DNA from 3 places in the Streptomyces asoensis genome. Region 1 is predicted to be linked to each of the others. Evidence: predicted binding sites of a transcription regulator. Region 1 holds the regulator's gene; each other region holds the start of a gene.
What was found. The regulator HrcA, encoded in region 1, represses chaperone genes, less so after heat shock. The targets are predictions, from matches to a motif close to TTNGCACTCNGNNNNNCNGAGTGCNAA.

Region 1 (7,013 bases):
GGCTTCCAGGACGGGCCCGCCAACCCGACCCCCGAGGAGTGCGAACGCTGGGTGTGGTCGGGCAACGCCACCTACCTCGTCGTACGACGAGTCCACCTGCGCCTCGAGGACTTCGCGCGGCTCGCCGTCCACCGCCAGGAGGAGATCATCGGCCGCGACCGCTCGACCGGCGGCCCGCTGGACGCCGGTCCGTCGGCCGGTCCGTCGGCCGGAGGCCCTGAGGACGCCGCCCCGCCGCGCTCCCACGTCCGGGCCGTCAGTCCCCGCCTCGACGCGGGGGCCCGGATGCTGCGCCGCGGTTACTCCTACGCCGACGGCCCCAGCGACCAGGGCATGCTGTTCCTCGCGTTCATGCGGGACCCCACGCTCTTCGCACGGGTGCAGCGCCGGATGGCGGCGCAGGACGAGCTGAGCGGATTCGCCGAGGCCCGGGGCTCGGCGATGGCATACATCCTGCCGGGCGCGCGAGCGGGACGACCGCTGGGCGCGGAGCTGCTGGGCTGAGCGCCCCGCGGCGTCCGGCCCCGGCCTGGCGTCGGGCCCCGGCCTGGCGTCGGGCATCGGCCTGGCGTCGGGCCCCGGCCCGGCCCGGTATCCGGTGCCTGCCTGGCGTCCGGCGCCTGCCCGGTATCCGGTGCCTGCCTGGCGTCCGGTGCCTGCCTGGTATCCGGCGCCCGCCTGGTATCCGGTGCCTGCCTGGCGTCCCGGCGCCCGCCCGGCAGTCGGCACCCCGTACCGGGCCGGTGGGTGGGGGCGGGTTGGCGGGCATCCGGGGTGGGGTCGGGCGTGCGGGACAATGGACGACATGCCTTCCGCACTTCCCGACGGTGAGCCGGTCCCCGACGACGGCGCGCTCCCCCCGCACGCGCTCGCCGGCGCCGCCGACCGCCCCCTCGGGTTCTATCTGCACGTCCCGTACTGCGCGACCCGCTGCGGCTACTGCGACTTCAACACCTACACCGCCACCGAGCTGCGCGGCACCGGCGGAGTGCTCGCCTCCCGCGACAACTACGCCGACACCCTGATCGACGAGGTCCGGCTGGCCCGCAAGGTCCTCGGCGACGACCTGCGCGAGGTCCGCACGGTCTTCGTCGGCGGCGGCACGCCGACCCTGCTGGCCGCCTCCGACCTGGTACGGATGCTGGGCGCGATCCGTGACGAGTTCGGGCTGGCGGCGGACGCGGAGGTGACGACCGAGGCGAACCCGGAGTCCGTCGACCCCGCCTACCTGACCACCCTCCGCGAGGGCGGCTTCAACCGGATCTCCTTCGGCATGCAGAGCGCCAGGCAGCACGTGCTGAAGGTGCTCGACCGCACGCACACCCCCGGCCGGCCCGAGCGCTGCGTGGCGGAGGCCCGGGCGGCGGGCTTCGACCACGTCAACCTGGACCTGATCTACGGCACCCCGGGCGAGTCGGACGAAGACTGGCGGGCCTCGCTGGACGCGGCCCTGGGCGCCGGCCCCGATCACGTCTCGGCGTACGCCCTGATCGTCGAGGAGGGCACCCAGCTCGCCCGCCGGATCCGCCGGGGCGAGGTCCCGATGACCGACGACGACGTCCACGCCGACCGGTACCTGATCGCCGAGGAGACGCTCGCCGCGGCGGGCTACGAGTGGTACGAGGTGTCCAACTGGGCCACCTCCGAGGCGGCCCGCTGCCTGCACAACGAGCTGTACTGGCGTGGCGCCGACTGGTGGGGCGCGGGCCCGGGAGCGCACTCGCACGTGGGCGGCGTCCGCTGGTGGAACGTGAAGCACCCCGGGGCGTACGCGGCGGCGCTGGCGGCCGGACGGTCGCCGGGGGCCGGACGCGAGCTGCTGCCGGCCGAGGACCGCCGGGTGGAGCGGATCCTGCTGGAGCTGCGGCTGCGGGAGGGCGTACCGCTGGACCTGCTGCGACCGGAGGGGCTCGCGGCGTCGCGGCGGGCCCTGGCGGACGGCCTGCTCGACCGCGGCCCCTACGACGAGGGGCGTGCCGTGCTCACCCTGCGCGGGCGGCTGCTGGCGGACGCGGTGGTGCGGGACCTGGTGGACTGAGCCCCGGCTGGTCCGGCTGCCCCCCGAGCCCCGGCTGGTCCGGCTGCCCCCCGAGCCCCGGTTGCTCCGGCTGCCCCCCGAGCCCCGGTTGCTCCGGCTGCCCCCCGAGCCCCGGTTGCTCCGGCTGCCCCTGAGCCCCGGCTGCCCCCGAGCCCCGGCTGGTCCGGCTGCCCCCCGAGCCCCGGTTGCTCCGGCTGCCCCGAGCCCCGACCCCCGAGCCTCGCGACTCAGGGCGTCGTCACGAAGTCGATCAGTTCCTCGACCCGCCCCAGCAGCTCCGGTTCGAGGTCCTTGTAGGAGCCCACCCGCTTCAGGATCGCCTGCCAGACCGCCCCGGTGTTCTCCGGCCAGCCCAGGGCCCGGCACACGCCCGTCTTCCAGTCCTGGCCGTGCGGTACCCGGGGCCAGGCCTCGATCCCGACGGACGACGGCTTCACGGCCTCCCAGATGTCGATGTACGGGTGGCCGACGACCAGGGCGTGCTCGCTCGTGACCGACCGGGCGATGCGCCACTCCTTCGTGCCGGGGACGAGGTGGTCCACCAGGACGCCCAGCTTCGCGTCGGGTCCCGGCGCGAACTCGGCGACGATCGCCGGCAGGCCGTCCACGCCCTCCAGGTACTCCACGACCACGCCCTCGACGCGCAGATCGTCGCCCCACACCTTCTCGACCAGCTCGGCGTCGTGCCGGCCCTCGACGTAGATGCGGCCGGCGCGGGCCACACGCGCGCGCGCCCCGGGGACGGCGACCGAACCGGAGGCGGTACGGGTGGGACGTACGGGACCGCCGGACGCAGGCCGTACGAGGGTCACGACCCTGCCCTCCAGCAGGAAGCCGCGCGGCTCCAGCGGGAACACGCGGTGCTTGCCGTAGCGGTCCTCCAGGGTCACCGTGCCCGCCTCGCAGCGGATCACCGCCCCGCAGAACCCGGTGCCGGGCTCCTCCACCACCAGCCCGGCCTCCGCCGGGACCTCGGGGACCGGTTTCGGCCGCTTCCAGGGAGGGGTCAGGTCGGCGGAGTACTGGCGCATTCGCATGACGATAGGAGAAGCGCCGGGCCGAGGGACACACGATCAGCGCGACACGCCGAAACGGGCCGCCAGCGCGTCCCGTTGCGCCCGGACGAACGCCGCGTCCACCACCGCCCCGTGACCGGGCACGTACAGCGCGTCCTCGCCGCCGAGTTCGAGGAGGCGGTCGAGGGCGGCGGGCCAGTGGGACGGTACGGCGTCGGGGCCGGCCTGCGGCTCGCCGGACTCCTCGACGAGGTCGCCGCAGAACACCGTCTCGGGCCTGCCGGGGACCAGGACCGCCAGGTCGTGGGCGGTGTGAGCGGGGCCGACGTTCGCCAGCAGGACCTGCCGGCCGCCGCCCAGGTCGAGGGTCCACTCACCGGAGACGAGGTGCCGGGGCCGGACGAGCGTGTCCGCGGCCTCCGTCGCCGCCGTCCCGTCGAGACCGTTGCGCACCGCGTCCGCCCGCAGTTCCTCGGCCGGCACGGTGTCCACGCCCACCGCCCCGAAGACCTCCGCGCCCGCGAACGCCGCCGCCCCGAACACATGGTCGAAGTGGGGGTGGGTGAGCGCGAGATGGGTCACACGCGAGCCGGTGAGTTCCTCGGCCCACGTCCGCAGCCGCACCCCCTCGGCCAGGCTCGACCCCGCGTCGATCATCAGTACCGCGCCCGTCCCGACGACCAGCCCCGCCGTGCAGTCCCAGCCCGGCAGCCGTACGCGTCCCACCCCGGCCGCGACCCGCTCCCACCCGAGCTCTTCCCAAGTCACCGTCATACCGCGACGCTAGCCCTACGACGCTGAGCCGGGGGCCGACCTTGCCCCGGGTGTACCCCACAGCCGTACACTGGGCCGGGGAACGCTGGCACTCGGATGTGAAGAGTGCCAGACGAGGCGCCCAGGGGACTGGGGACGACTGCTGGAGGTGTGCGCGCGATGCTGAGTGAACGCAGGCTCCAGGTGCTGCGCGCCATCGTCCAGGACTACGTCGGCACCGAGGAACCCGTGGGGTCGAAGGCGCTCACCGAGCGGCACAGCCTCGGCGTGTCCCCGGCGACGGTCCGCAACGACATGGCCGCCCTGGAGGACGAGGGGTACATCGCCCAGCCGCACACCAGTGCGGGGCGGATCCCCACGGACAAGGGCTACCGGCTGTTCGTCGACAAGCTGGCCGGCGTCAAGCCGATGACCGGTCCCGAGCGGCGGGCCATCCAGAACTTCCTCGACGGCGCCGTCGACCTCGACGACGTCGTGGCCAGGACCGTACGGCTGCTCGCGCAGCTCACCCGGCAGGTCGCCGTGGTGCAGTACCCCTCGCTGACCCGCTCGACCGTGCGGCACGTGGAGCTTCTCTCGCTCGCGCCCGCACGCCTGATGCTCGTGCTGATCACGGACACCGGGCGGGTCGAGCAGCGGATGGTGGACTGCCCGGCACCCTTCGGGGAGGCCTCGCTGGCGGATCTACGCGCGCGGCTCAACAGCCGGGTCGCGGGCCGTCGGTTCGCGGACGTGCCGCATCTGGTGGAGGATCTGCCGGATGCTTTCGAGACCGAGGACCGCGGCACGGTCACGACGGTGCTCTCCACTCTGCTGGAGACGCTCGTCGAGGAGAACGAGGAGCGGCTGATGATCGGCGGTACCGCCAATCTCACCCGCTTCGGACATGACTTTCCCCTCACCATCCGGCCCGTCCTGGAGGCACTGGAGGAGCAGGTCGTGCTCCTCAAGCTCCTTGGCGAGGCGGGGGATTCGGGCATGACCGTACGCATCGGTCACGAGAACGCCTATGAGGGACTCAACTCCACTTCGGTGGTGTCGGTCGGCTACGGTTCGGGCGGCGAGGCAGTCGCCAAGCTGGGCGTGGTCGGACCGACCCGCATGGATTACCCGGGAACGATGGGAGCGGTACGAGCGGTGGCACGGTACGTCGGACAGATCCTGGCGGAGTCGTAAGTGGCCACGGACTACTACGCCGTTCTCGGCGTGCGCCGTGATGCGTCGCAGGAAGAGATCAAGAAGGCCTTCCGGCGGCTCGCGCGCGAGCTGCACCCGGACGTCAACCCGGACCCGAAGACCCAGGAACGGTTCAAGGAGATCAACGCCGCCTACGAGGTGTTGTCGGACCCGCAGAAGAAGCAGGTCTACGACCTCGGCGGCGACCCGCTGTCGCAGTCGGGCGGCGGAGGCGCGGGCGGCTTCGGCGCGGGCGGCTTCGGGAACTTCTCGGACATCATGGACGCGTTCTTCGGTACGGCGTCGCAGCGCGGTCCGCGCTCGCGCACCCGGCGCGGCCAGGACGCGATGATCCGGCTGGAGATCGACCTCGAGGAGGCGGCCTTCGGCACGACCAAGGACCTCCAGGTCGACACGGCGATCGTCTGCACGACGTGCAGTGGCGAGGGCGCGGCCCCCGGCACCAGCGCGCAGACGTGTGACATGTGCCGCGGCCGCGGCGAGGTGTCGCAGGTGACGCGGTCCTTCCTCGGGCAGGTCATGACCTCGCGGCCGTGTCCGCAGTGCCAGGGCTTCGGCACCGTCGTGCCGACCCCGTGCCCGGAGTGCGCGGGCGACGGGCGCGTGCGCTCGCGCCGCACCCTGACGGTGAAGATCCCGGCCGGTGTCGACAACGGCACCCGGATCCAGCTCGCGGGCGAGGGCGAGGTCGGCCCCGGCGGCGGCCCCGCCGGTGACCTGTACGTCGAGATCCACGAGCTGCCGCACGCGCAGTTCCAGCGGCGCGGCGACGACCTGCACTGCACGGTGACGCTGCCGATGACGGCGGCGGCGCTCGGCACCAAGGTGCCGCTGGAGACGCTGGACGGGCTGGAGGAGGTCGACATCCGGCCCGGTACCCAGTCCGGCCAGTCGATCCCGTTGCACGGCCGGGGTGTCACGCATCTGCGGGGCGGGGGGCGTGGTGACCTCATCGTGCATGTCGAGGTGCAGACGCCGAGCAAGCTCGACCCCGAGCAGGAGCGGGTGCTGCGCGAGCTGGCCAAGCTGCGGGGTGAGGAGCGGCCCACCGGGCAGTTCCAGCCCGGGCAGCAGGGGTTGTTCTCCCGGCTGAAGGACGCGTTCAACGGGCGGTGACGGTGGGTGTGCGGGGGCCTTCTCGCCCCCGCCGCCCCTTCCCTTTCCCGTCCCTGGGGGCTGCGCCCCCAGACCCCCGTATCGGCCCTGAACGGGCCTCGTCCTCGATCGCAGGACGGGCTGGATCTGTCGGCAGGTGACAGCACGTGCCCATGGGAAGGGTCGATTCGGACTTGTTCGGAGGACGTGACAACATGCCGTCATGTCCTCCGCACTGACCGATCTCTTCCCGTATCCGATCGTGCAGGCCCCCATGGCGGGCGGTGTCTCCGTCCCGCGGCTCGTGGCCGCCGTGTGCGAGGCGGGCGGGCTCGGGTTCCTGGCCGCCGGGTACAAGACGGCCGACGGCCTGTACCAGGAGATCAAGCAGCTGCGGAGCCTCACCTCCCGCCCCTTCGGCGTGAACCTCTTCATGCCGCAGCCCGAGTATGCGGAGACGGGCGCCGTCGAGGTCTACGCCCACCAGCTGGCCGGTGAGGCCGCCTGGTACGAGACCGAGCTGGGCGACCCGGACAGCGGCCGCGACGACGGCTACGACGCCAAGCTCGCGGTGCTGCTGGACAACCCGGTGGCGGTGGTCTCGTTCCACTTCGGCATCCCGAGCGCCGAGGTGCTGGACTCCCTGCGGCGCGCGGGAACGTTCACCCTGGTCACGGCGACCACCGCCGCGGAGGCCCGCGCGGTGGAACGGGCCGGCGCGGCCGCGGTGATCGTGCAGGGTGTGGAGGCCGGCGGCCACCAGGGCACCCACAGGGACAACCCGGAGAACGACCGCTCCGGCATCGGGCTGCTCGCGCTGATCGCCCAGGTCCGCGAGTCCGTGAACCTGCCGATCGTCGCCGCGGGCGGGCTCATGCGCGGCAGCCAGATCG
Region 2 (7,013 bases), 2.5 Mb from region 1:
GTGCAGTTCACCCAGGGCGCGGCCAAGGACCTGGCGGGCAGCGGGGTGCGGCTGATGGCGCTGTGCCCGGGCTTCGTGCGCACGGAGTTCCACGAGCGGGCCGGAATGGGCACGGACAACATCCCGGGCTGGATGTGGCTGGACGCGGACAAGCTGGTCGCGGCGGCGCTGCACGACCTGGCGCGCGGGAAGTCGCTGTCGATCCCCGACCCGCGCTACAAGGCGCTGATGGGCCTGGTGAAGGTGACGCCCCGCTCGCTGCTGGGCGGGATCAGCTCGAGGACGGGCCGGAAATACGGGCCGCAGTAGAGGGCCCGGCGGTGGACGGGTGGCGTCGGCGCTCCGGTGGGAAAATGGGCGTGACAGGGACCGGACCCAGGGGGGCCGGAGGCGGCGTCATGACGTTCGTACAGCTCATCGACTGCAAGACCAGCCGGTTCGACGAGATGGACCGGCTGATGGACACCTGGGTCGAACAGACCAGGGGCAAGCGGACCGCGTCGCACGCGGTGGTCGGCAAGGACCGCTCGGACGCCTCGCACTTCATCGAGATCGTGGAGTTCCCTTCGTACGAGGAGGCGATGCGGAACTCGAACCTTCCGGAGACCGACAAGGTCTTCCGGGAGCTGGTGGCCCTGTGCGACGAGATGCCGACCTTCACGGATCTCGACGTCGTACGGGACGAGCAGTTGTACGCCGGGACGGCACGGCGGTTCTTCGAGACGATCGGCACGCGGGGCGAACTGCCGCCGCTCGACGGTCTGCTGGCCGAGGACTATCACGACCACGATCCCGCCAACGAGCAGGACACCATGGGGATGGACGCCATGCGCCGGGAGGTCGAGATGTGGCGGGGCGGATTCGACTTCGCCTTCTCCCTCGACGACCAGATCGAGCAGGGTGACCGCGTGTGCAACCGCTGGAGCTGGAGCGGCACCCACAAGGGCGACTTCATGGGGATCCCGGCCACCGGGAAGCGGGTCACCATGACCGGCACGACCGTCTTCCGGTGCCGGGAGGACGGAAAGATCGCCGAGGCCTGGTGGCAGTACGACCGGCTGGGGCTGATGGAGCAGCTGGGGGCGCTGGACGGGCTGGAGCGGTAGAGACGCCGAGGCCCGACACCCCTTGTTCGTGGGTGCCGGGCCTCTGCCGTGCTCGCGACCTGGGTCAGTGCCTACCGGCCCGGGTCGGTGTACCGACGCGCTGCGTCAGTGGGAGTGGCCGTGGCCGTGGCCCGCGGCGGCCGGCTCTTCCTCTTCCTTCTTCTCGACGACGAGGGTCTCGGTCGTCAGGAGGAGGGAGGCGATGGAGGCGGCGTTCTCCAGGGCGGAGCGGGTGACCTTGACCGGGTCGATGACGCCGGCCTTGACCAGGTCGCCGTACTCGCCGGTCGCGGCGTTGAAGCCCTGGCCCTTGTCGAGCTCGGCGACCTTGGAGGTGATGACGTAACCCTCGAGGCCCGCGTTCTCGGCGATCCAGCGCAGCGGCTCGACTACGGCGCGGCGGACGACGGCGACACCGGTCGCCTCGTCGCCGGTCTTGCCGAGGCCACCCTCCAGCACCTTGGCGGCGTGGACGAGCGCGGAGCCACCACCGGAGACGATGCCCTCCTCGACCGCGGCGCGGGTCGCGGAGATGGCGTCCTCCAGACGGTGCTTCTTCTCCTTCAGCTCCACCTCGGTGGCGGCGCCGACCTTGATCACGCACACGCCGCCGGCCAGCTTCGCGAGGCGCTCCTGGAGCTTCTCGCGGTCCCAGTCGGAGTCGGTGTTCTCGATCTCGGCCTTGATCTGGCCGACCCGGCCCTGGACCTCGGCGGAGTCGCCGGCACCGTCGACGACCGTGGTGTCGTCCTTGGTGACGGTGACGCGGCGGGCGGAGCCGAGCACGTCGATGCCGACCTGGTCGAGCTTGAGGCCGACCTCTTCGGAGATGACGGTGGCGCCGGTGAGGACCGCCAGGTCCTGGAGCATCGCCTTGCGACGGTCACCGAAGCCGGGGGCCTTCACGGCCACCGCGTTGAAGGTGCCGCGGATCTTGTTCACGACCAGGGTCGACAGGGCCTCGCCCTCGAGGTCCTCGGCGATGATCAGCAGCGGGCGGGAGGAGTTGGTCTGGATGACCTTCTCCAGCAGCGGCAGCAGGTCGGCGATCGAGGAGATCTTGCCCTGGTTGATGAGGATGTAGGGGTCCTCGAGGACGGCCTCCATGCGCTCCTGGTCCGTCACGAAGTACGGCGACAGGTAGCCCTTGTCGAAGGCCATGCCCTCGGTGAAGTCCAGCTCCAGACCGAAGGTGTTGGACTCCTCGACGGTGATGACACCGTCCTTGCCGACCTTGTCCATCGCCTCGGCGATGAGCTCGCCGACCTGCTGGTCCTGGGCGGACAGCGCGGCGACGGCGGCGATGTCGGCCTTGTCGTCGATCGGGCGGGCGGTCGCGAGGAGCTCCTCGGACACGGCCTTGACGGCGGCGTCGATGCCCTTCTTCAGGGCGGCCGGGGAGGCACCCGCGGCAACGTTCTTCAGACCCTCGCGCACCAGCGCCTGGGCGAGCACGGTGGCGGTGGTCGTACCGTCACCCGCGATGTCGTTGGTCTTGGTCGCCACCTCCTTCACCAGCTGCGCACCGAGGTTCTCGTACGGGTCGTCGAGCTCGACCTCGCGGGCGATCGTGACACCGTCGTTGGTGATGGTGGGGGCGCCGAACTTCTTGTCGATGACGACGTTGCGGCCCTTGGGGCCGATCGTCACCTTGACCGTGTCGGCAAGCTTGTTGACGCCGCGCTCGAGGGCGCGACGGGCGTCCTCGTCGAACTTCAGGATCTTCGCCATGGGAGCGGTTCAGCCCTCTCGGAAAGCGTGGGAGAAACGAACTGCGCCCCCAGCACCCGGCTTCACAAAGTCGCGGGGCCAGGAGCGCAGTTCACTGCAAAACTGGGTGAATTACTTCTCGATGATCGCGAGCACGTCGCGAGCCGAGAGGACGAGGTACTCCTCGCCGTTGTACTTCACCTCGGTGCCGCCGTACTTGCTGTACAGGACTACGTCGCCGACCTTGACGTCGAGCGGCAGGCGCTCGCCGTTCTCGAAGCGACCCGGGCCCACCGCGAGGACTGCGCCCTCCTGGGGCTTCTCCTTCGCGGTGTCCGGGATGACCAGGCCAGAGGCGGTGGTCTGCTCGGCGTCGAGCGGCTGGACCACAATGCGGTCCTCGAGCGGCTTGATGGCAACCTTGGAGCTGGTGGTCGTCACGATCCGACCTCCCCCTTCGGAGATCTCACGGGGCTAACTGTCTGAGGTGGCGACCAGGTGGATCCGTCGTCGCGGGTGCCGGACCTGCCCGTCGCGTGTTGGCACTCTCCAGGGGGGAGTGCCAGAACCGAGACTATGACTGTGATTAGCACTCGGTCAAGCGGAGTGCCAATGCCTGCGGCGCGTCGGCCGGTTTTCAGTGGGCGTGAGTGGCCTTGGTCGCCCGGTGTCGGTGTGGACGTCACCGGGGGGCTGCCGCCCCCCCGGGCCCCCGCTTCGGCCCTGGACGGGCCTCGTCCTCAATCGCCGGACGGGCTGAAAGACAGACACCCGGTCGGCCCTGAGAGGCCGCCCCCCCGGCCGGACCGAAAGGCAGACGCCCGCCGGCCGGACCGAAAGGCAGGCCAGGCCGACCGGACCGAAAGGCAGACGCCCGCCGGCCGGACCGAAAGGCAGGCCAGGCCGACCGGACCGAAAGACAGACCACGGCCGGATGGGCCGAAAGGCGGCCACCTGCCCGGGGCCGGGAAGAACTCTCAGACGTAGTCCTCCAACCGGCCCACCGTCAGGCCCTGCTCCTGTACTCGCCGGAGCAGTCGCGTCGTGCGTTCCCGCAGGCCCGGGCCCGTCGACTCGTCCGGGGCCACGGCGATGATGTCGCCGGGGTGGAGACGGTGGGGGCCGTGGGTGTAGGTGAGGTCGGTGGGGCCCATCGAGGCGCGCCAGAGGACGATGGCCGCGATGCCGCAGTCGGCGGCGGCGCGTCGGGTGGTGGTGTCGTAGGTGCCGTAGGGCGGCCGGAAGAGGCGGGGGCGCAGGCCGAAGCGGGAGCGGAGCTTGTCCTGCTGGCCGCAGATCTCGGCGCGCTGGCCGGCGTAGGGCAGGCCGCGCAGGGCCGGATGGTCCAGGGTGTGGTTCTGGATGTTCGCGCCGACGGACCGGAGACGGGCGAAGTGGGCGTAGCCCGGGCCCACCACGCTGTCCGTGAGGAACATGCTCACCGGGAGGCGCAGTTCGCGGACCATGTCGACGAAACGGGGGTCGCGTTCGGCGCCGTCGTCGTAGGTGAGGAAGACGACCCCGTCGGTGGTCGGGACGTGGTCGACGACCGGCGGGAAGGCCGCTCCCGGACTGCCCGCCAGGGAGCGGGCGGGGTGGCGCGGCGCGGGGGCAAGGGGGGCCGTCAGGCCCCAGCGGCGGTACGCGTCCTGCCCGGCCGGGCCGTGCGGGCGGACCCGGGCGGCGGCCTTCTTGCCGAGCCGTTCGATCGGGTCGACGGACTGGGCGCAGCCCGCCAGGGTCGCCAGTGTCGTGAGGGTCGTCAGGATCAGCAGTACGGCCGGCAGCCCCCGTGTCCTCACAGGTAGTCCTCCAGTCGTGCCACCGCGTACCCCTTCGCCGTGACCTTGTTCAGGAACCGGCGGACCATGTCGGGCATCGTGCCCTTCCAGTCGCCCCGGCCGCGGAAGTGGCTCAGGACGATGTCGCCGGGGTGGAGGTCCTGGTCCCACTCGCGGTACTCCCAGTGATCGACGAAGACCTCCTCGGCCCAGAGCGGGGCGTAGCGCACGCCGCAGGTCTTCGCGGCGCGCAGGGTGTCCTGGTCGTAGTTGCCGAAAGGTGGCCGGAAGAGGGTGGGGCGCCTGCCGTAGCGCTTCTCGATCACGTCCTGCATGCCACAGATCTCGCGCTGCTGGCGGGCGTAGGAGAGGGCGGGCAGGTAGGGGTGGTGCAGGGTGTGGTTGTTCAGTCCCACGCCCCGGTCCTGCATCTTCTTGAAGTAGCCGTAGTCGTCCTTGACCAGGTAGTCGCTGAGGAAGGCGGTGTACGGGATCTTCAGCTCGCTCATCATGCGCAGGAACGCCGGGTCCTTCTCGGAGCCGTCGTCGATGGTGAGGAAGACGACCCGGTCCTTCGTCGGGATCGCGGTGAAGACCGGCGGGAGGCCCAGTTCCTTGTGATCGCCGACCTCGAAGCCCTTGCGGGTGGTGATCTCCGGCTTGTTCACGGGCGGCGCCGGGGGTGTCAACGGGACCTTCTTCAGGCCCCAGCGCTTCGCCGCGGCGACCCGGGCCTGGTGCGCGGCGCGGAGCCTCGCGGCGTACGAGTGCAGGGCGCGGGCGGGCGCCGCCCCGGGGGGCGGCCCCGCCTTCTCGGGCTGCTGGCCCGGCGCGGGGCGGGCCGGGCGGCCGGCGCCCTCGCCGCCTCCCGCGCAGCCCGAGGCGATGGTGGCCAGCGCGAGGACGGCGATCAGGCTCCGGACGCCCGCCCGCCCGCGCGCGGGCCCGCGCCGACGCGGCACTCGAGAACAGCCGCGCTTCTCATCATTTTGTACGACAGGTCCCATGGCGCCGGATCCTCGCAGTCACCGCCCCGGAACCCCCTCCGACACCGCCGCCGGAGACACACCATCCACCGACTGGCCCAAAGGGACCGCCGCCGGTGGGCGGTGACCTGTGCGGCGGGCGGCTGGTCGACAATGAGGTGGTGAACGACCTCGCTCCCCTCCTCACCGCCGAGGGCCGTGCCCTCCTCGACCTGGTGCGTGGCACCGCTCCCGCCGACGAGCTCGCCGTCGCCACCCGGCTGCGCCGCGAGCACCCCGCCGAGCTGGTGTCCGCGGCGCTCGGCCAGGCCCGGCTGCGGCAGCGGGCGGCGGCGAAGTTCGGGGCCGAGGACGCGGAGCGGATGTTCTTCACGCCGAACGGGGTCGAGCAGTCGACGCGGGCGAGTGTCGCCGGGCACCGGGCCGAGCGGATGAAGGCGCTCGGCGTGACGTCGGTCGCCGACCTGTGCTGCGGGATCGGCGGCGACGCGATCGCGCTCGCCCGGGCCGGGATCCGGGTGCTGGCCGTGGACCGGGACCCGGTCACGGCGGAGGTGGCGCGTGCGAACGCCGACGCGCTGGGACTGAGCGGGCTGATCGAGGTGCGGGAGGCGGACGTCACCGAGGTGGACACCGCCGGCTACGACGCCGTCTTCGTCGATCCGGCGCGCAGGGGAGGACGCGGGCGCATCTTCGATCCCGAGGCGTACTCGCCTCCCCTGTCGTGGGCGGTCGGCGCCGCCCTCGCCGCCCCGCGCGCCGCCCTGAAGATCGCACCCGGCGTCCCGCACGAGGCGATCCCGGCCGAGGCCGAGGCCGAGTGGATCTCGGACGGCGGGGACGTGAAGGAGGCGGTGCTGTGGTTCGGCACCGAGCCGGGAGCCGTGCGGGCCACCCTGCTCCCGGGGCCGCGGACCCTGTTCGGCGCCGGGCTGCCCGACCCGGACGTCCGGCCGGTCGGGCGGTATCTGTACGAACCCGACGGCGCCGTCATCCGGGCCCATCTGGTCGCCGACGTGGCCCGGGAGCTCGACGGCGGGCTGATCGACGAGACCATCGCCTACATCACCGCCGACGCCCTGCGCCCCACCCCGTACGCCACCGCCTACGAGATCACCGACCGGCTCCCCTTCAACGTGAAGAAGTTGAAGGCGCTGCTGCGGGAGCGGGGGGTCGGGATCCTGACCGTGAAGAAGCGGGGGTCGGCGGTGGAGCCGGAGGAACTGCGGAAGAAGGTGCTTCCCAAGGGTCAGGGGCCGAACTCGGCGACCGTGTTCCTGACGCGGGTGGCGGGGGCGCCGACAATGCTCGTCGGCGCCCCCGCCGGGCCGTCCGTCACTGCCGGTGGAGCGTCTTGAGCGGTGCCGGGTTCGGCCGGGCACCGACCGGGCCGGGACGCTGCACGGCGGTGTGCCGCCGGCCAGGAAGAC
Region 3 (7,013 bases), 1.1 Mb from region 1:
TCTCCGGCTTGTCGGCGATGACGGCCTCGGTGGTGAGGAACAGCGCGGCGATGGAGGCGGCGTTCTGAAGAGCAGAGCGCGTGACCTTCGCCGGGTCGATGATGCCTTCGGCGATCATGTCGACGTACTCGCCGGTCGCGGCGTTCAGGCCGTGACCGATGGGCAGGTTGCGGACCTTCTCGACGACGACTCCACCCTCGAGACCACCGTTGACGGCGATCTGCTTGAGCGGGGCCTCGAGCGCGATGCGCACGGCGTTGGCGCCGGTCGCCTCGTCACCCTCGAGCTCCAGCTTCTCGAAGACGGCGGAAGCCTGGATGAGCGCAACGCCACCACCGGCGACGATGCCCTCCTCGACGGCGGCCTTCGCGTTGCGGACGGCGTCCTCGATGCGGTGCTTGCGCTCCTTGAGCTCCACCTCGGTGGCGGCACCGGCCTTGATGACCGCGACACCGCCGGCGAGCTTCGCCAGGCGCTCCTGAAGCTTCTCGCGGTCGTAGTCCGAGTCGCTGTTCTCGATCTCGGCGCGGATCTGGTTGACCCGACCGGCGACCTGGTCCGAGGAGCCGGCACCGTCGACGATGGTGGTCTCGTCCTTGGTGATGACGACCTTGCGGGCCTTGCCGAGCAGGTCGATGGAGGTGTTCTCGAGCTTGAGACCGACCTCCTCGGAGATGACCTCGCCACCGGTGAGGATGGCGATGTCGTTCAGCATCGCCTTGCGGCGGTCACCGAAGCCCGGGGCCTTGACCGCGACGGACTTGAAGGTCCCGCGGATCTTGTTGACGACCAGCGTCGACAGAGCCTCGCCCTCGACGTCCTCGGCGATGATCAGCAGCGGCTTGCCGCCCTGCATGACCTTCTCGAGGAGCGGGAGCAGGTCCTTGACGTTGGCGATCTTGGAGTTCGCGATCAGGATGTACGGGTCGTCGAGGACGGCCTCCATACGCTCCATGTCGGTGGCGAAGTACGCCGAGATGTAGCCCTTGTCGAAGCGCATACCCTCGGTGAGCTCCAGCTCCAGACCGAAGGTCTGGGACTCCTCGACGGTGATGACGCCTTCCTTGCCGACCTTGTCCATCGCCTCGGCGATGAGCTCGCCGATCTGGGTGTCGGCGGCGGAGATGGAGGCCGTGGAAGCGATCTGCTCCTTGGTCTCGACATCCTTGGCCTGCTCGAGCAGGGCACCGGAGACGGCCTCGACGGCCTTCTCGATACCGCGCTTGAGGGCCATCGGGTTGGCGCCGGCGGCTACGTTGCGCAGGCCTTCCTTGACCAGGGCCTGGGCGAGGACGGTCGCGGTGGTCGTACCGTCACCGGCGACGTCGTCCGTCTTCTTGGCGACTTCCTTGACCAGCTCGGCGCCGATCTTCTCGTACGGGTCCTCGAGCTCGATCTCCTTGGCGATGGAAACACCATCGTTGGTGATCGTGGGTGCGCCCCACTTCTTCTCGAGGACGACGTTGCGGCCCTTGGGGCCGAGCGTCACCTTCACGGCGTCCGCGAGCTGGTTCATGCCGCGCTCGAGGCCGCGCCGTGCCTCCTCGTCGAACGCGATGATCTTGGCCATGTGAAGTGGTCCTCCCGGACTGGGGTGGATTGCTCCGGACCGCGCTGGCGCCCGCGACGGACGGCTCGCCGGCCTCGTGGTTCCTTGCCCCACCTGGCCTGCGGGCCTCACCGACCCGGTCCTCGTTGTCACTCTCACCTTCAGAGTGCTAACGCCAATGATTAGCACTCGACCCAGGAGAGTGCAAGCGCCTCCACCGGACCCGTGCCCTTCCGGACACCTCTCAGGGACGTCTCGCCGACGCCCCCGGACAGGCCGAAGGGCTCGCACCCCGTGGGGGTGCGAGCCCTTCGACAGATGTACAGAAGAACGACGCTTTCAGTCGGCGCGCGCTTCAGCCGGTCGCGAGACGGACCATGTCCGCCTGCGGCCCCTTCTGACCCTGCGAGATCTCGAAATCGACCCGCTGACCCTCTTCCAGGGTGCGGTAGCCGTCCATCTGAATCGCGCTGTAGTGGACGAAAACATCCGCACCACCGTCGACCGCGATGAAGCCGTACCCCTTCTCCGCGTTGAACCATTTGACGGTGCCCTGAGCCATGCCTAACTCCCCTATTACTGGCCCTTGCACAGATCCGCACTTCGCGAATCCGGGTCAGACCTCACCCCCCGGTTGGCTTGGGGGCGTGCGCCGGAACGCGTCGACCGCGGCTGAATGTATCTGTCCAACTGCCGTCTGCAACAGGTCAGTCGGACGAGAATTCCGGACGCATGGGATCCGGAATGTGGCGAGAATTCGCCCGAATTGAGGGCAAGTCGGGCCCCACAAAGGCCACAAAAGCCACGAAAGCGGCGCGCACTTTGGCCACTTCTTATCGGGCCAGGGGCAGAAATCAAAGGCTCCGGATCCGGTGATCCGGACCGGGTTCCCCAACTGTACCGCGCTCAACCACACTGAATTGCCCCCTCCGCTTCTATCGCGGAGAGGGCAATTCGATGAACACTCGGTAATCACTGTTACCGACGGTTACTACCGATGGGTACTGAACGACGGTCAGTCATCGCTCCCACCACCGTCCAGCGACCGTCCAGCGACCGTTCAGCCGCCGGCGACGGCCGGGATGATCGAGACGCCGGCGCCGTCCGGGGTCGCCGTCTCCAGACCCTGCTCGAAGCGGACGTCGTCGTCGTTCACGTACACGTTGACGAACCGGCGCAGCTTGCCCTGGTCGTCCAGGACCCGGGCGGCGATGCCCGTGTGGTTCTTCTCCAGGTCGGCGATGACCTCACCGAGGGTCGCCCCCTCGGCCTTCACCTCGGCCTGGCCGCCGGTGTAGGTGCGCAGGATGGTGGGGATACGGACGTTGACGCTCATGACGCGAGGCCAGCCTCTCGGAAGGAGTCGAGGTTCGGGCGGATGGTCGCGGTCAGCCCGGTGCCGGCCACCGCGTCCAGGGTCTTCAGTCCGTCGCCCGTGTTGAGGACGACGGTCGTCTTGGTCGGGTCGAGCAGACCGTTCTCGATCAGCTTGCGCGTCACACCCACCGTCACACCACCGGCGGTCTCCGCGAAGATGCCCTCGGTCCGCGCCAGCAGCTTGATCGCGTCGACGACCTGCTCGTCGTTCACGTCCTCCACCGCGCCGCCGGTGCGCCGCGCGATGTCGAGGACGTACGGACCGTCCGCCGGGTTGCCGATGGCCAGCGACTTGGCGATGGTGTTCGGCTTCTGGGGGCGGACCACGTCGTGCCCGGCCTTGTAGGCCACGGACACCGGGGAGCAGCCCTCGGCCTGCGCGCCGAAGATCTTGTACGGCTTGTCCTCGACCAGCCCGAGCTTGATCAGCTCCTGGAGACCCTTGTCGATCTTCGTCAGCTGGGAGCCGGAGGCGATCGGCACGACCAGCTGGTCCGGCAGCCGCCAGCCGAGCTGCTCGCAGATCTCGTACGCCAGCGTCTTGGAGCCCTCGGCGTAGTACGGCCGCAGGTTGACGTTGACGAAGCCCCAGCCCTCGCCCGCCGAGTCGCCGATGAGCTCGGAGCAGAAGCGGTTGACGTCGTCGTAGTTGCCCTCGATACCGACGAGCTCGCCGCCGTAGATCGCGGCCATGACGACCTTGCCCTGCTCCAGGTCGTGCGGGATGAACACGCAGGACCGGAAGCCCGCCCGGGCGGCGGCGGCGCCGACGGCACCGGCCAGGTTGCCCGTGGAGGAGCAGGAGAGAGTGGTGAAGCCGAACGCGCGGGCGGCCTCGATGGCCTGGGCGACGACCCGGTCCTTGAAGGAGTGCGTCGGGTTGCCGGAGTCGTCCTTGACGAAGAGCTTGCCGGCGTCGACGCCCAGTTCACGGGCGAGGTTGTCGGCCTGGACGAGCTTGGTCCAACCGGGGTTGATGTTGGGCTTGTCGGCCACGTCCGCGGGGACGGGCAGCAGCGGCGCGTAGCGCCAGATGTTCGCGGGGCCCGCCTCGATGCGCTTGCGGAGCTCCTCGGTGTCGTAGGAGGAGAAGTCGTAGGCGATCTCGAGCGGGCCGAAACACTCCTCGCAGGCGAAGACCGGGCCGAGGGGCACACGGTGGCCGCACTCGCGGCAGGTCAACGCCGCGGCCGGACCGAGATCGACAGCAGAGGACGTCGTAGAGTCGGTGGTGCTTGCATCAGTGGTGCTTGCAACAGTCTGCGCAGCCATGTGAGGCGAGGCCCTTTCTCCTCATCTTCCTCACGACGCATCTCGCCGTGAGACGGATTTGGCACCTTCCCGAGCCGGGAGCCTCGCGGAGCGATCACCACATGGATCAGTGATCGTTACGAGACCGGCTGGAGGGTTGCCGGGGCTTCATCGGGCCGTATCCCTCTGCCCCTCTGGATGAGCGGTATGAAGTTGTGAACGGGGGGAGACCTCGGACATGCGATGGTCATCCGCGTTGTTCAAGACTGTAACCGAAGGCCAGGACAGTTGAGATAGTCGTCCGAACCGCGAGATGGATCACACGGTCACCTCCTGTGCACCCGGTGTGATCACGACAGTGAGGAGCCGCAGACTGTGCTTCAAGAAACTGAGCGCTGGCTGGCCACCCGCTCCTGGTCCGCGACCGATCGTCCGCTCCACCGGATCCTGGCCGCGAAGCGCGCCACGAACCAGTCGGTGTCCGTCGTCCTGCCCGCGCTGAACGAGGAGGAGACGGTCGGTGACATCGTCGCGATCATCCGTCACGACCTCATGCACCAGGTCCCGCTCGTCGACGAGATCGTGGTCGTCGACTCGGGATCGACCGACCGCACGTCCGAGGTGGCCGCGGCGGCCGGCGCGCGGGTCGTCCACCGGGACGACATCCTGCCGCGGATACCGGCCGTGCCCGGCAAGGGCGAGGTCCTGTGGCGCTCCCTGCTGGTCACCACCGGGGACATCGTCTGTTTCATCGACGCCGATCTGAGGGAGTTCTCCTCCGACTTCGTCTCGGGGATCGTCGGCCCACTGCTCACCGACCCCGGGGTGGATCTGGTCAAGGGCATGTACGACCGTCCGCTGGGCGGCGCGGCCGGCCAGGGCGGAAGGGTCACCGAGCTCATGGCCCGTCCGCTGCTCAACATGCACTGGCCGCAGCTGGCCGGGTTCGTGCAACCGCTCGGCGGCGAGTACGCGGCCCGACGCAGTCTGCTGGAGCAGCTGCCGTTCCCCGTCGGCTACGGCGTGGAGCTGGGCATGCTGGTCGACGCCCTGCACCTGGTGGGCCTGGACGCCCTCGCCCAGGTCGACATCGGCGTGCGCAAGCACCGTCATCAGGACGGGCAGGCGCTGGGCCGGATGGCGGCGGCCATCTACCGCACCGCCCAGCTCCGGCTGGCCCGCGGGCACCTGATCCGCCCGTCCCTCACCCAGTTCGAACGGAGCACGGACGGCTTCGAGCCGCGCACCTACTCCGTGGACACCGAGGAACGGCCGCCCATGGCGGAGATCGCGGAGTACGCGACCCGCAAGGTCGCGTGACCGTCGGACGGGCCGTATACGGCATGTCGCCGACAGCGGCGACACGGCCGGATACGGCCCGTCCACACAGCGCGACCGTACGTTTGAGCGTTTCCCGACCGGGCTAGGTTGAGGCGTATGGCTTCCACGCACGACACTCCCGCTCGGGCCGCCGAGGTGCTGGTCGCGTCCAACCGCGGCCCGGTCTCCTACGAGGTGCGCGAGGACGGCACGCTGCACGCGAAACGCGGCGGCGGCGGGCTGGTCTCCGGCCTGTCGGCCATCGGGCCCGACACGGGTGCCCTCTGGGTGTGCTCGGCGCTCTCCGACGGCGACCGGGAGGCGGTCCGGCGCGGGGTCGGCGAGGAGGGCGTGCGCATGCTGGCCGTCCCGGCCGACGTGCACGAGGACGCCTACAACGGCATCGCCAACTCCGTGCTGTGGTTCGTCCACCACCTGCTCTACCAGACGCCGCTGGAGCCCACCTTCGACGCGGAGTTCCGCCGTCAGTGGGCGTCGTACGAGACCTACAACCGGGCGTTCGCGGAGGCGCTGGCCCAGGAGGCGGCGGACGGCGCGGCCGTCCTCGTGCAGGACTACCACCTGTGTCTGGTGCCGGGGATGCTGCGTGAGCTGCGCCCGGACCTGCGCATCGGACACTTCTCGCACACGCCGTGGGCGCCGGTGGACTACTTCGCGCTGCTGCCGGGGGACGTGCGCGAGCGGTTGCTGCACGGGATGCTCGGCGCGGACCGCCTGGGCTTCCTCACCCGGCGCTGGGCGGACGCGTTCACCGCGTGCTGTACGGAGTTCGCCGGCGGGCCGGGCAAGACGCAGATCGGCGTGCACGGTCTCGGTGCGGACGCCGAGTTCCTGCGCGAGCGCTCGCACCGGCCGGACGTCGACGAGCGCATGGCGGCTCTCCGGGCGGAGATCGGCGAGGGCCGCAAGGCGATCGTCCGGGTCGACCGCACCGAGCTGTCCAAGAACATCGTGCGCGGGCTCCTGGCCTACCGGCAGCTGCTCGACGACCACCCGGAGTGGCGCGAGCGGGTCGTCCACGTGGCCTTCGCCTACCCCTCCCGCCAGGACCTCGCCGTCTACCGCGACTACATGGCCGAGGTGCAGCGCCTGGCCGAGGAGATCAACGCCCGGTACGGCACGCCCGGCTGGACCCCGGTCCTGCTGAACCTCAAGGACGACTTCGCCCGCTCCCTCGCCGCCTACCGGCTGGCCGACGTCGCCCTGGTGAACCCGATCCGCGACGGCATGAACCTGGTCGCCAAGGAGATCCCGGTCGTCTCCGACGAGGGCTGCGCGCTGGTCCTGTCCCGGGAGGCGGGGGCCTACTGGGAGCTGCGCGAGGACGCGATCACGGTGAACCCGTACGACGTCCTGGAGACCGCCCGCGCCCTGTACGAGGGGCTGACCATGAAGGCGGAGGAGCGGGCCGAGCGCACGAAGCGGCTGTCCGCGGCGGCGACCGCGCTGCCCCCGGCCCAGTGGTTCCTGGACCAGCTGAACGCCCTGCGGGAGA

Region 2: groES (co-chaperone GroES) is a predicted target of HrcA. The motif match lies at 3,403-3,429, and genes of this name have one in related genera.
Region 3: groL (chaperonin GroEL) is a predicted target of HrcA. The motif match lies at 1,732-1,758, and genes of this name have one in related genera.

Annotation. Positions count from the first base shown of each region.
Region 1 covers NZ_CP049838.1:3,545,528-3,552,540, reverse strand. Annotated here, with positions in the region: gene G9272_RS15885 (Dyp-type peroxidase) at 1-504, shown strand, start outside; gene hemW (radical SAM family heme chaperone HemW) at 806-2,038, shown strand; gene G9272_RS15875 (DUF3097 domain-containing protein) at 2,266-3,069, opposite strand; gene G9272_RS15870 (MBL fold metallo-hydrolase) at 3,112-3,828, opposite strand; gene hrcA (heat-inducible transcriptional repressor HrcA) at 3,988-5,004, shown strand; gene dnaJ (molecular chaperone DnaJ) at 5,005-6,141, shown strand; gene G9272_RS15855 (nitronate monooxygenase) at 6,344-7,013, shown strand, end outside.
Region 2 covers NZ_CP049838.1:6,052,286-6,059,298, reverse strand. Annotated here, with positions in the region: gene G9272_RS27280 (SDR family NAD(P)-dependent oxidoreductase) at 1-309, shown strand, start outside; gene G9272_RS27275 (ester cyclase) at 399-1,106, shown strand; gene groL (chaperonin GroEL) at 1,212-2,837, opposite strand; gene groES (co-chaperone GroES) at 2,949-3,257, opposite strand; gene G9272_RS27260 (polysaccharide deacetylase family protein) at 3,794-4,618, opposite strand; gene G9272_RS27255 (polysaccharide deacetylase family protein) at 4,615-5,604, opposite strand; gene G9272_RS27250 (THUMP-like domain-containing protein) at 5,745-6,941, shown strand; gene G9272_RS27245 (hypothetical protein) at 6,928-7,013, shown strand, end outside.
Region 3 covers NZ_CP049838.1:4,677,164-4,684,176, forward strand. Annotated here, with positions in the region: gene groL (chaperonin GroEL) at 1-1,570, opposite strand, end outside; gene G9272_RS20815 (cold-shock protein) at 1,905-2,111, opposite strand; gene G9272_RS20820 (ubiquitin-like small modifier protein 1) at 2,610-2,885, opposite strand; gene thrC (threonine synthase) at 2,882-4,198, opposite strand; SAM riboswitch class I at 4,217-4,382, opposite strand; gene G9272_RS20830 (glucosyl-3-phosphoglycerate synthase) at 4,553-5,497, shown strand; gene G9272_RS20835 (alpha,alpha-trehalose-phosphate synthase (UDP-forming)) at 5,615-7,013, shown strand, end outside.